DNA from 2 places in the Paenibacillus sp. FSL R5-0744 genome. Region 2 is predicted to be linked to the other one. Evidence: predicted binding sites of a transcription regulator. Region 2 holds the regulator's gene; the other holds the start of a gene.
The links. Region 2 encodes Rex, which represses fermentation and respiration genes when NADH is low (regulators of the CRP and FNR family bind a similar motif). Its sites were predicted from a motif close to TTGTGAAATATTTCACAA; they were not measured.

Region 1 (7,422 bases), 2.6 Mb from region 2:
ACTGGTATGCTTCTTCCCGGTAGCTGTCGCTGCAATGGGCGGCTTGTCTCAAAGTGATCAGGTCATGATGAATTATATGAAAATGGCGGGTGCAAGCAAGTGGCAAATCTTCACCAAGCTGGAGCTTCCGTCTTCTATCCCGGCACTATTTTCCGGTGTGAAAATATCAGCTACTTATGCGGTTATGGGAGCCGTGGTCGCTGAGTGGATTGGCGCGGATAAAGGGATTGGCTATTATATGCTCCTGCAAAAATCGGCTTACCGTACAGATCGGATGTTTGTCGCTATTGTTATTATTGTGCTCCTTAGTCTTGTGCTTTTTGCGATTATTGCCTTGCTCGAAAAATGGTTAGTTCGCTGGAAACCGCGCCGTAACTCATAGAAAGGAAGATGCCTGTATGTCTCAAGCGACGCAAATAGAGCAAAGAACAACTGAAATCATAAGCTCTCCTGAAGCTCATACTGCACCACCTGCTCTTGAAGTAAGCGGCATCTCCAAGTCCTTCACCCATCGTCGCCGCGAGACGAACGTGCTTAACAACGTCTCTCTTAAGGTAGAGCAGCAAGAGTTCGTTTCGATCGTCGGTCCTTCCGGCTGCGGAAAAAGCACCTTATTCCATATGATCGGCGGACTAGTGATGCCTGATGCAGGAACGATAAGCATGAACGGCAAGGTCGTTACAGGTCAACGTGGTGAAATCAGTTATATGCCGCAGCAGCCTGCGCTTTTTCCTTGGCGAACGATTGAAGATAATGTACTGCTAGCCGGAGAAATCAAAGGCGCTCTGCAGGATGGAGCTCGTGAAGAAGCGCGCCAGTGGCTCGCCAAGGTTGGCTTGAATGGATTCGAACAGGCTTATCCGCATATGCTGTCTGGTGGGATGCAGCAGCGTGCTGCTTTTCTCAGAGCATTGCTGGCTCCGCAGGAGTTGATGCTGCTCGATGAACCTTTCAGCGCATTGGATGCACTAACTCGCAGTGAAATGCAGCGCTGGCTGCTGGAGCTGTGGGAGGAGAATCGCCGCTCCGTGCTATTCATTACCCATAACATCGAAGAAGCGTTGCTGCTCTCGAATCGTATTTATGTATTCTCGGGTCGCCCCGGCTCCATCCTACATACTGTTGATGTGCCATTTCCACGGCCACGCCGCGATGAGATTACGGATTCCCCGGAATTCCTTAAACTCAAACGCCAGCTGTCACAGTGGATGCGAGAAGAACAAGCTAAAAGCGAGAAGTAGCTTTTTGAATAAAGGTCACTCCACTCACTTTAAACGAGAGATTAAACAAAGAACCGCCCGGGCTTCAATTAGCCCAAGCGGTTCTTTTGTTTTAACCAGAATAGCAGTTAAATCTTATTGTGCTTGTACAAACTCAGCAGATTTAATCCCTGCTTGACGGCCGAAAATAATGATTTCTGCTACAGAGTTACCGCCGATCCGGTTTTGACCGTGCAATCCACCTGTAACTTCACCAGCCGCATACAAGCCAGGAATAGCAGCGCCGTCTTTATTTAATACTTCTGTGTTCGTATTGATCTTCACGCCGCCCATGGTGTAATGAATCCCTGGAGCGATCTTAATAGCGTAGTAAGGACCCGCGGACAAATCGTTGTCCATCCCTGTTGTTCTGCCGAATTCAGCATCGTTCTTGTTCTTTACCGCGCTGTTCCAAGTATCAAGTGTCGCTTTTAGCTTATCGGCTGGAACACCGATTTCTTTCGCCAATGCTTCGATGGTATCCGCTTGGATCACGAAGCCCATTTTGTCATATTGTTCAATTGCTTTCACGCGTGATTTGACACCGGAATCAAAGACAAGCGTAGCCGCTTTTTCAGGAAGTGCATTGATCGCTTCGGTAACTTTATCACGTGTAGTCAATTCGTTTACGAACCGTGTGCCTTCGCTATTTACGAGGATAGAACCTTCGCCGCGTACAGCTTCCCCGATCAGATAAGATTTTTCTTGTTGAACTGTTGGGTGAACCTGGATTTGATCCATATCAACGGTCGTTCCGCCAAGTGCCTCAATCATCTTGATTCCGTCGCCGGTACTGCCGATTTGGTTAGTCGTTACGTATCCTTCCAGATCAGGTCTAACTTTTGATATCATATCCATGTTGGATCCAAAACCACCTGTTGTTACAACCACTGCCTTCGCTGTAATGGTTTTTTCATCAGCTTGGTTAAAGAGTACTTTGACGCCGTTAGCCTTACCGTCTTTTTGAGTAATTTCTTTAACATCCGCGTTCACAAACAGTGGAATTTCTTTTTCTTGTACGTTTCTAACCAATCCTTTGACAAGGTATTGGCCTACCGCAGAGCCGTCTTCTGGACGGTGGGTACGTTTTTCGCTCATGCCGCCTGTGATTGTAATATTGTTCAGCTTGATTCCGATCGAATCCAACCAATCGATTGCACTTGCGGAATTGTCAACGAAGAAACGAAGCATCTCTTTATCGTTCGTATCATGGCCGCCCTTTAGTGTCTCTTCATAAAACTTATCATTGCTATCTTCAATGCTTTGCTCTTTTTGAAATTTCGTTTGGGAAGCGTTCATTCCTGAGGAGGATTTACTTGTATTCCCACCTGCAACCGGCATTTTTTCTAAAATAACAGGGTTCAAGCCTTTGGCCTTAGCTTCCAGTGCAGCAGACATTCCTGCACCACCAGCACCAACAATAACGATATCATAATTATCTTTTAATTGATCCAGTGGTGTGTAACTAGCTTCTGATGCACCTGATACGGCTTCAGCTTTATCATTTTTGGCCGTCTCATTTACCTTACTTTTGTTCTCGTTGCCATTACTATTACCTGCGCTGTTGCTATTACTGTTACCGCAGCCTGCGATTACGAGCATGACAGAGAGAATGAGAATGAGAGCAGTACTTGTTGTCTTCTTCATCTTTATAACGCCCCTTTGTGAATGTTTTCACATTTATAATAACGCAAAGATGCTGTTTTGGGAAGTTTTTTATGTAATTAGTTATGGTTACTGTTACATTTCCATGAATATTTTCATTTAAATTTTCATAAAAATTCTTGCTTTCAATATTTCCGCAGCTTACTACTCAAAAAAAGCCACCCTTTTCAGGGCGGCCATCTGCCTTATTTTCTAATCCTTTTTCCATACAGGGTGTGCAGGCTTAACTATCTGAAATTCTAAAGTAACCCGTAATTTGAGCGCTACTGGATCACTTATGGTATATAAGCTATAACTTCAATTTCTACGAGCCCATCCTTAGGCAGACGTGCTACTTCAACAGCGCTGCGAGCAGGGTATGGCTGAGCAAAAAACCTTCCATAAATCTCATTCACCTTAAGAAAATCATTCATATCCTTTAGGAAAACGGTCGTCTTTATTACCTGATCCATGCTTGTACCCGCCGCTTCCAGTATGGCTTTGACATTCAGCAACGACCGTTCCGTCTGTTCCTCAACCGTAGCAGGAAAAGTCCCCTTAACCGGGTCTAGTCCGAGTTGTCCTGAAGTATATAGGACATTCCCAAGCTTTACAGCTTGAGAGTAGGGTCCAATTGCACCTGGTGCATCCGTTGTTATTACAGTTTCTTTATGCATATTTGTCATTTTAAAAGACTCCTTTATCCAGCTTGTTCATTAGTGTTACCGTCATATTCCTTTAGCATTTCTGCCTGTTGCTCTGGCGTTAGCTTTGCGATACCGAATCCCGTGAAGCCCCATATCGTCGCAAAGATTATTCCTGTCCAACAGAGAACAGCCCAAGGTAAATAATCTAGCGTTGCAACACCCAGCGTACCCGCCATATAAGCACCTGCAGCTGTCCAAGGCAGAATAGGCTCGGTAATCGCCGCTGAATCCTCGATGGTACGTCCCAAGTTCTTCGGATGCAAGCCCCGACGGATATATGCTTCACGCAGCATTTCACCTGGCATTAAGATGGATACCTGACCATTACTTGTAACTCCGATCATCGTAAGACCTGTAACAATTGTTGCTACGATCATTGAACCTGTGGAATGGACGAACTTCAAAAGCTTATTAACAATCAATTCCAAGGACTTCGTCAGAGATATGGTTCCAGCGAACGTGATTGCACAGAAGCAAATGAGAAGTGTACCCATCATGGAGTTCATTCCGCCACGATTTAGAAGACGGGGTACATCTTCAATAACGTTGGCAGAATCAAACCCAGCTACTTGAACCATAGAAATATTAAATCCATTAACAACAGAAGATACGACATCATTCAAAGTAAATCCCTGGAATACAAGTGCGTTAGCCATAGCGAACATAGAAGAAATCAGCATGACCGGTATTGTCGGTTTCTTCGTGATTGAACCATACAAGATGATTAAAACGGGTACTATAAGCAGCAGATTAAAGTCATAAATGGTATTCAACGATCCCATAATTGTTCCAACCTTCTCCGGAACAATAGCACCTGCGGCATCTGTGTTTAGGCCTGTGATAATAAAAACAACGCTTGCGACAATAAAGGAAGGAATTGTGGTATACAATAAATGTCCAATATGCTCATATAGATTGACACCTGTTGCTAACGCCGCAATATTAGTTGTGTCTGAAAGCGGTGACAATTTATCACCAAAATAAGCACCTGCAACTACAGCACCAGCCACTGCTGCCAGGTTTGAATCCATACCCGCGCCAACACCCATGAAAGCAACCCCGATCGTTCCCGCTGACCCCCAAGATGTGCCCGTACAAAGCGAAACGGCAGCTGTCGCAATAAATGCGGTAATAAGCAGAAATTGTGGACTAATAATTTTCAATCCATAGTAAATCATCATCGGAATCGTTCCACCAACCATCCATGCCCCAATCATAAAACCAACCATGATCAGAATAAGAATGGCAGGCATCGTCTTCGCGATCTTACCAGCGATAGATTCTAGTATGTCGTTATAGCTATAACCAAGAATAATCGCGATAATACCAGCAACAACCGCTGAGGTAATAATAAGTGGTTCTGGTGGTAATTCAAACAACACATACCCTAAACTAAGTAACACAATCATCGTAATAATCGGCAATAGCGCTAAGAACATCGTCGGCTGTTTCTTGACTCTTGGTGTTTCTGATTTGGACATGATTATTCTCCCCCTTGATACGGATCTGAGAAAGGCTACTAACGAGGTCTTTCAAGGTCATTGATAAAGAGTTTTTTATTATGAATTTTTTAATGGATAGGCTCGATACAGCCGATGAAAAGCTTCTTGCAACATGGGCAGTGGCGTTGCAATATTTAAGCGAATAAAGCCTTCTCCTGATGCCCCAAAACCTGTTCCAAAGCTCACACTAACCTTCGCATCGGACTCAATCCATTGCTTTAGCTCTGCTTCGTTGGTGCTAATTGCCCTACAATCCACCCATAACAGATAGGTTCCTTCTGATTCGATCACGCGAAGCTCAGGCATATGTTCAGTTATATAAGCATTCACCCAAGCGATATTGGCTGTGATATACCCTCGTAATTGTTCCAGCCATTCATCGCATTCCGTATAAGCCACTTCTAATGCAGGTACTGCAAAAAAGGTTGGGTTATGACAGCCTGCTTGCTGTAAGCAATGTCTGAATTTCTCACGCAGCTGATCATTCGGAATCACGATGTTAGCAATTTCAAGGCTTGCAAGATTGAAGGTCTTCCCTGGGGAAGTACAGATAAAGGATCGCTGCTCTGCCTCAGTCGATATCTTTCCGATTATCGTATGCTCATGGCCTTCATGGATAAAATCGGCATGAATATCATCCGATACAATATAAGCATCATACTTTGTACACAAGCTAACGATTCGTTCTAGTTCAGCTCGTGTCCATACTCGTCCAACCGGATTATGCGGTGAGATGAGCAGTACAATTTTAACCCCTGCTTGCATCTGCAACTCCATATCAGCAAAATCGATCTCATAACCCCCGTTCACTTCACGAAGTGGACTTTCCACTAATACGCGGTTATTTAGTTCTACCGATTTAGCAACCGGCTGATAGGCTGGAGTATGGATTAACACTTGATCACCTGGTTGAGTGAAGTTCTGAATGATCAGAGAAACCGCTTGCACAATACGAGGGCAAAACACGATCCATTCTTGCGGAACCTCCCAATCGTAAGCTTTTTTAATCCATCCCTGAACTGCCTCATAATAAGGTGGAAAAGGATCGGTATATCCATATATGCCATGCTTCGCCATCTCCGTTACTCGCTCAATCACCTGTGGAGGGGCTTGAAGATCCATATCCGCGACGGAAAGCGCTATCATTTCTCTGCCCAAAACTTGCGCCATGCCATCCCATTTAGCGCAATTGGTCCCATATCGGCTAACAACCTTATCAAATTCTATTGACATCTAGCCCACTTCCTCTCTTGAGAGTTCTGTTTATTCTCACTTAATTTTTTGCAAATAACGATAAACTGTTGGCTCAGATATCATCAAGGTCTTAGCGACTTGAGAAACTCCACCTTTAAGTAGAAACACGCCCTGCTCGTTAAGTACTTTCACAAGTTCAATCTTCTCTTTCGAGGACAATCGCTCTGCCGGGACATTAATTTTACCGAGCACCGAATCAATCATGTGCTGGAGTAGGTCATCTACGTTTCCTTGTAAATACTCTTCCGTCTGCTTCTCTACAACCTCTTGTTGTGGTATTAACGGTACTGGTGGAAGTGTTGATCCTCCTTGCAAAATGTTTTGTATCCACTCAGCTGCAACCTCCATATGCGTGACATCAATGTTAATACACATCATACCGACCAATTCGCTGCTGTTTTTAATATAATAAGTAGCGGAGCGAAACACCTGACCTTGCGAACCACGCGCTTTATAGTTAGCAATAAACGGTTGCTCACGGTAGGACTCATCTTTCAACAGCTTAAGCACGAGATCTGTTGAACTATCGCCTACTTTACGCCCACTAATGTATCCGTTCTCAATAAAAATAATTGAACGCTCTGGATTGCTTATATCATGAATAACAACCTCACATTTTGAACCAATAATTGAAGCAATAAAAGAAGCGATTGGAAAATAGGACTCCAGGCAGCTGCGATCTTCTAACATGTGAGCATCTCACTCCTTTCGTTTTACGTCTTTTCTATTTTGATAATAATTTATTATCTTGATAAGATTTTATTACAACATTCTTAAAAAAGCAATCAGTAATATATTGGAATTGTTCCAGCCAATATTCTCTCTTAAATACTTAGGGCATATTTCCTGTAAAGCGATAACAAAAAAAGTCTTTCACTATTTCTACAAATTGCAGAAATAGTGAAAGACGATATTTACTGCTGTATCTTATTTCCTAATCATAGCTTGATACACGAATTTAGGAAGAACTGCTTGCCTGCGCCAGCGCGACTTTTGTCCTTTGGCCACAGGTGCGAATAAGAGTCGATGCAGCCACTCCAAATTGAGTTTCTTCCA
Region 2 (7,422 bases):
CGTTGCTTTTCAAGGTGCTCACGAGTGCGCGTCATCAGCCCATCCAATATCTTACTATTTTCCTTCATAAGCTCTTCAGTGGTAACCATTTCCAGCTTAGCGATACCCAGCGAAGTTAAACCTGACTTCATCATCGTTTCCACAATATTCAGCGCCTGATCGAAATCACCCCGTGAACCTGTGCTTCGTCCACCATAATACATTTCTTCAGCAGCTGCTCCACCAAGTGCAATCATAATCTGATCTTCGAGATAATCTTTGGTGTACAAATACTGCTCTTGCTGAGGATTATGTCGCACATAACCAAGGGCTTGCCCACGCGGAGTCAGCGTAACCTGACTAACGCTTCCGGGACGAAGGAGCTCTGCCATGATGGCATGTCCCAATTCATGAATGGCGACTCTCTTTTTCTCTTCATTATTTGTTTCTCTATCCGTTTTTTCACCCATCATTACCTTGTCAATCGCCATCGACAGATGCCGCTGCTCAACTTTCGTCAAGTCCTCACGCATCATATAAATCGCAGCCTCATTCATGACACTTTCAAGCTGAGCACCGGAAAAGCCATAGGCTTCTTCAGCGATTTTGTCGAGACTCACCTCTGTATGAAGAGGCTTATTCTTCGCATGCAATTCGAGAATCGATTTGCGGCCCTTTTTGTCAGGCATGTCCACTTGAATATGACGGTCGAAGCGTCCAGGACGTAACAATGCTGAATCAAGCATTTCTTTCCGGTTTGTTGCAGCTACCAGCAAAATACGCGGAGTTTCGTTATTATAAATACCATCCATCTCGGTCAATAGCTGATTTAAGGTCTGATCATATTCACGTTGCTGACCGCCTTCGCGCTTACCGCCAATAACGTCAATTTCATCAATAAAAATAATGGCACTTTGTTTGTTCTCCTTAACAGCACGGTTACGAGCATCCTTGAACAAATCGCGGATCCGACCAGCCCCGACACCAACATACATTTCTACAAATTCACTACCTGATGCAGCTACGAATACGGAGTTTGTATAATGCGCTGCTGCTCTGGCCATAAGGGTCTTACCTGTTCCTGGAGGGCCAGTGAGCAGAATCCCTTTCAAAGGACGAATCCCAAATTTACTAATCTCCTCGTGCCGGATCAAAAAATCGAGTGCCTCACGAAGCTCTTGCTTCGCATTGTCTTGCCCACCAATTTCTTCAAAAGTGAGCTTTGAAGGCCCTTCCTTCTGGCGTTTCTTCCCCGCACCAGCGTTCACCGTAAGCCCGCCACGCAAATGAGCAATTATAAGTAATGCAGTAAGCATTCCAGCTGCTATAACAATCGGGAATATATTAATACCTAAAAAAGCCATGAAAATAAACAGCACAGGAATAAATCCGAGTAAAATTTCTTTAAGGTACTTAGGCATTATTCCATACCCCCAAGGTCGCAGGTTTTCGCGGCAAAATAATAAATTTGCTTTCTTTTCCATTACTCAAGCTTACGTACACATTGTTGTCGTCGATATCAGTAGATGCTATCACATCTTTAAATTCCGTATTTTGCTGTTTCAATCTATCAAGTTCTGTAGGTATAATCGTATATTTACGGCTCTCCATGGCTTCAGCTACAGAGAACATCGCTTTATCCCAGTAATCATCCAATAGTTCACTTGAATTTTGCTCCACATCGAGTTTAAGTTTACGTCCTTCAATCACTGATTTTCCTTCTTTGGATACATACGATACTAGATCACGTAAATTCGTGCCCGGCTGCAAATCAAGTTTCAAAGTGACCTCATCGCGGTTAATACTAATATGTGAAGTATTTACTCCCTCAAATCCGGTTACAATCTTTTGGAGCGGTTCCTGTAAAGCAAACTGACGATATAAAAAGAATCCTCCGAATAATAGCATAGCCGACAGTAGAGACGTTATCAGTACAGGTACAAGACGTAATTTCAAGAAACGTCCTCCTCTCAAAGATGAAAAAATGTAAACAGAATGATCCAAAGTCATAGCTGCTAAGAGCTCATCAGAGCCTGACGTTCTACTAACACTGTTCTAATTACAAACAGTAGTATATCACAGGTGTATATACTATATTGAAAAAAAGTGTGAAGATATTTAAAATTTTATTTTTTAATTCTTTCCATTTTATTAAATTTATTGATTTAATTCGACAAAAAAAGGGCTGTTACTCTTAACTAACAGACCTTTTTTCGTATGAATCTTTAAATACCAATACATAAAAACTACTCTTATAGTATATCACAATTCGTGTACTTATAGTATATCAAATAATATGTCATTTTAAAAAACAAGCGAACCATAAATGGTCCGCTTGTTTCTCCTATAATGCTTTTGTTTAATTTAGCGGCTAGGTAAACTGTAACCTTCACCCATTCGAGCCCCATCTGAGAACCGATAAAATTGATAATAATATCGACCGCTTTGTTTATAAAAAAGCTGCCAAGCATACTCCCCGTTATATACTCCTGGCAACAACCGCTCAATGCTGATGTCCGGAAGATCGGCTTTTATAAGGCTACGCATTTTCGCTTCAGAGGTCCCTTTACTTAGTTCTTCAGCATATACTGCGTCGGTTCCTTCAGCAAACTTCCCGTCTACAGTAAAACGTACCCAAACCATCAACTCGGTCCCGGCTTCATTCTTCCCTGTTAAGACCCAGTACACCGCATTATCATCCCACACGGATTTCTGCGCTTTGGTTACCTCTGTCAGACCAGCACTGGTTTTAGCGACATCCTTAGCGATATCTCGCTCGTTCCATTGATCTTTCATAATATAAGCATAGAACTGGATAAGTCCGAACAGAAGGAGCAGAATCAGAACTGACCCCAGGAGGATCCATTTTTTCCTTTTCTTCAAGGTACAGCTCCCTTTCTAGTAATATATCTTTTTTGATTATATAACACACCTGTGTGTTTATCCAAAGTTTCATATCCAATTCAATGATCTAATGATCAGAAACACAAAAGGCTGTAACTTTGCAATCGCAGAAAGTCACAGCCTTTCAGTTATTCGTTATGATCTTAGACTATCGTTTAAGCAGTCCATCAAATAATTCTTGCGCCTTACGACGGATTGCTTCCTCATCTAGCGTTACACATTCTCCATGTTTTACAACCTGTTTACCATTCACCCATACATGCTCAACGTCCTTGGCGCTGGCAGAGTATACAGCATGAGACAACAGATCTGTGTGTGGTAGCAAATGCGGCTGGTCTATATCAATCGCGATAAAGTCCGCTTTCATGCCAACAGCGAGTCTACCCACATCATTTAAAAAGATAGACTTTGCGCCATACTCTGTAGCTATACGCAGCGCTTCCGGAGCTGGGACAGCCGTCGGATCACCACTTACACCTTTATGGATGAGGGCTGCAAGACGCATCTCTTCAAACATATCCAGGTTATTATTGCTTGCCGCACCATCTGTACCCAGTGACACCTTCACACCAGCCTTTAGAAGATCCGTAACCCGAGCCACTCCACTAGCCAGTTTCAGATTACTTCCTGGGTTATGAGACACGCCTACATCATGACGAGCCAGTATCTCGATCTCTTCATCATTCAAATGAACGCCATGTGCAACAATAGACGGACGTGTGAACATTCCAAGCTTCTCTAAATGCGCTACAGGCCGAAGTCCGTAATCCACCACATTCTGCTCCACTTCGCGTTTGGTCTCGGACATATGGGTATGCATCGGTAAATCCAAATCATGTGCCGCTTGTACAAACTTAACAAAGAAGTCCGGTGGGCAAGTATATGGGGCGTGTGGCGAGATCATCGTCGTAATTCTACCATCAGCCTTACCATGCCAATTTCGTGCAAAAGAAATCGCTTCCGCAAGCTTGTGATTTTGTACTTCCTCTGGGCATAATCCGATTACGCCTCTCATCAGTACGGAACGGATGCCTGATAATTCGACTACCTCTGCTACTCGATCCATATGATCATACATATCCAAGAAGGTTGTAGTACCACCTTTTAGCATTTCCAGTACCGACAAGGAGGTTCCCCAGTATACATCTTCTCCAGTGAATTTCGCTTCCATCGGCCACATCTTCTCTTGAAGCCACACCTGAAGTGCTAAATCATCTCCATAACCACGAAGCAATGACATTGCGGCATGGCCATGTGTGTTTACCAGACCTGGCATAAACAGCAGACGACTGCCATCAACAACTTGCACATCATCTTCCATTAAAGGTTCTTCTTTTCCTATGTAAGTGATCAAATCATCTTCAATAGTCATATATCCGCTCAGAACCGGCTCATCCGTTCCCGGAATAAGAAAACGCCCGCCCTTAATAATCGTTTTACTGCTCTTCATTTCCGCTTTCTTCCTTTCCGTCTTTCAAATAATAAGCAAGGCTTTGCAAATCCGTTGTAAAATCGGCAGCATGAACACGGATATTCGATGGTGTTTTTAGAATCACTGGTGCAAAATTCAAAATCGCCTCAATGCCAGACTCAATGAGAATATCTGCTACATTCTGCGCTTCTGAATCAGGCACAGTAATGATCCCAATTCGAATACCTTGCTCACGAACCGTCTGACCAAGCTCCTCCATCGGTTGAACGGTAAGAGAGTTGATTTTCCGCCCTACCTTAGGTGCATAGGAGTCAAATATAGCGGTAATCTTCATAGTATCTTTCAGATAAGCATTGTAATTAGATAATGCATGTCCAAGGTTACCAGCACCTACTAAAGCCACATTCAATTGTTGATCCAGCTTCAGAATATGACGGATTTTTTCAATAAGATAAGTTACGTCATACCCGATACCTTTTCTACCAAAGTCTCCAAAATAAGCTAAATCTTTACGAATTTGAGCAGGATTCAAATCAAGTTTTTGTCCTAGTTCTTGTGAGGAAACGGTTAATATTTCACGTTTCTGGAGATCATTCAAGAAACGCAAGTACACAGGAAGTCTGCGAACAACGGCTTCTGATATTTTATCCGATTTCATAATTTACCTCCTAATTTAAGTGATATTCTGTTCAAATCCTATCGAAATATCTGCACCTCGTCTCAAGGAAGAGCGGTATTCTTATACCGCCCTTCCTTGTAGAGTGATTAATAAGATCGATGACGTTCTTTTCAAGAAACGCCTCCGTCTTCCAACCACTCCGCTATACGAGGAACCATTTGATCCGTAAGCATATGCTCCATTTTCGGGCCAGGCAACGAATAGAGGAAATACTTCCCATAGTGAGATTCGATCACCCTTGTGTCATACACAATAACAATACCCCGATCTTGCGCTGTCCGTACCAGCCTCCCAAATCCTTGCTTGAAGCGAATAACCGCCTGAGGAACAGACAACTTCATGAACGGATTCTTTTTCTGGGCTTGTAATAACTCAGACTTCGCTTCCGCTAGGGGGTGGTTTGGCGGTTGAAATGGGAGTCTCACGATGGCCAAGCATGTTAATGCTTCACCTGGAATATCTACACCCTCCCAAAAGCTGCTTGTTCCTAACAGTACAGAAGCTGCACTGTCCTGAAAACGGCGGATCAGCTTGCTACGGCTGCCCCCCTCCACGCCTTGACCTAATACCGTGATCTCTTGTGAGGCTAGAGCCTCTTTCAGAGGATCGTAAACCTGGCGTAGCATCTTGTAAGAAGTAAACAGGACAAGCATCCGCCCACGTGTTGTAATAGCTGCTTCTGCTAGTGACTGTACGAGTGTATCGACAAATCGGGCATCGCCTACACTCCCCTTCACACTTGGGAAATCCCGCGGAATAACTAACAGCGCCTGCTCCCGATACTTAAAGGGAGAAGGCAGGAGTGATGTCATCAGACGCCCCTCTTCCGCAGCTTCATTAAGTCCGAGATTATCAATCATAAACTGGAAAGATTTATCCACAGAGAGTGTCGCCGAAGTTAGTACGATACTTTTCTTCTTGTCGAAAAACAGCTCCTTAAGCTGAGTACTAACATCAACAGGAACGGCATACAGCTGTAGCGATTTACTGCGATAATTTCCATTCGCCTCCAGCCAATATACTACATTCTCATCATTTAATCCCATAAAAAACCGTACTTGCTCACGTATAGAAGCTAAATCCTTAAATAAGCCGCTAATATCGGTAACTAGGCTATCTGAGGAAGATTGACCTTCTTGATCTCGCATCTCATTAAGCATTTTATCACCTTTACGGATAATTTCGCTTAATGTCAGATTCATAGTATTCTCTAAAGCAACCAATTCATCCCAATCTTTCGGTTTACGGGTAGGAAGTAGCCGCATGACTAACTGGCCAGCTTCTCCCGCCGCTGCATCGCTGCGTTCCGGCAAGAGGCTGAATAGTTTATCACTAAGCAGATCCCAGGTTTCTTTTACGGTAAGAAGATCCGGATAGATTCTATCGATCACTCCGCTCCATTCAGAAGCTTCCTCACTGCCTGATGACTGAAGCATTTGGCGAAGTGTAGGAAGTTGGCCATTTCGACTATCCTTATAAAGACGCGATAGTGTATGTGCCACCGTGAAATGCTTCATATGCATGCCTAAATGCTTGCCAGCCACGTCCTCCAGATGATGGGCCTCATCTATTACAAGATGTTCATAAGCCGGAAGTAGTTGATGCCCAGCCTTAACATCTGCGAAAAGCTTAGAGTGGTTCGTAATGACCACGTCTGCAATACCAGCTTCATGCTTAGCCCGATGATAATAACACTTACGGAACCAAGGACACGAGCGACCCAGACAAGAATCGGTATCGCTTGCTACCGTCTCCCAAAAATCTCCGCCACGTCCACTTAGATTGAGCTCTTCGTCATCTCCTGATTCACTTTGTGTCAGCCAAACGATCATCTGAGCCGCAGTAAGCGCATCTTCCCTCGGACTTATAAAGTCTTTTTTATTAATTTTATGTTCGAACTTACGAAGACACAAATAATGCCCTCTGCCCTTAAAAATTGCAGCTTTAAATGGAAAAGGAACTACCTGCGTTAACAAAGGAATATCACGCTCACGCAATTGATCCTGCAGATTAATAGTATGAGTGCTGACCATGACTTTTTCATTAGTGCGTACGCTTTGGTATATGGCAGGCAATAAATAACCAAGGGATTTACCGGTTCCTGTCCCTGCTTCGATCAATAGATGCTTGTCTTCGGCAAGTGCCGTCATCACCTCATTGATCATAATATCCTGAGCTTCTCGGCTTTCATACTGTGGCAAAGTTTCTTTAAGTCGTTTCGTTACTTCATCCATATAATCTGTAAAAGATAAATTGTGTAGTGGATTCTCAGCATGCTCGTCTCGAGGTGGAGCTAATTCGTTCCAGTCTCCTACAGCAAGCGCTAATTGACGATAGAAAGTCAGATCACCTTCGGGCTGAAGCGTCTCCGCTTCCCGTTCACGCAGCAGACCATCAAAATACCAACCCAGATCACTATCCTCTTCCG

Region 1: MKY19_RS02035 (flavocytochrome c) is a predicted target of Rex. The motif match lies at 2,922-2,939, and genes of this name have one in related genera.

What each region holds. Positions count from the first base shown of each region.
Region 1 covers NZ_CP150228.1:449,190-456,611, reverse strand. The annotation lists gene MKY19_RS02045 (ABC transporter permease) at 1-382, shown strand, start outside; gene MKY19_RS02040 (ABC transporter ATP-binding protein) at 399-1,241, shown strand; gene MKY19_RS02035 (flavocytochrome c) at 1,356-2,906, opposite strand; gene MKY19_RS02030 (RidA family protein) at 3,200-3,580, opposite strand; gene nhaC (Na+/H+ antiporter NhaC) at 3,604-5,091, opposite strand; gene MKY19_RS02020 (MalY/PatB family protein) at 5,170-6,345, opposite strand; gene MKY19_RS02015 (PAS domain-containing protein) at 6,382-7,056, opposite strand; gene MKY19_RS02010 (WecB/TagA/CpsF family glycosyltransferase) at 7,294-7,422, opposite strand, start outside.
Region 2 covers NZ_CP150228.1:4,706,598-4,714,019, forward strand. The annotation lists gene MKY19_RS20780 (AAA family ATPase) at 1-1,400, opposite strand, end outside; gene MKY19_RS20785 (hypothetical protein) at 1,393-1,935, opposite strand; gene MKY19_RS20790 (DUF5590 domain-containing protein) at 2,344-2,862, opposite strand; gene MKY19_RS20795 (amidohydrolase) at 3,032-4,333, opposite strand; gene MKY19_RS20800 (redox-sensing transcriptional repressor Rex) at 4,320-4,973, opposite strand; gene dinG (ATP-dependent DNA helicase DinG) at 5,105-7,422, opposite strand, start outside.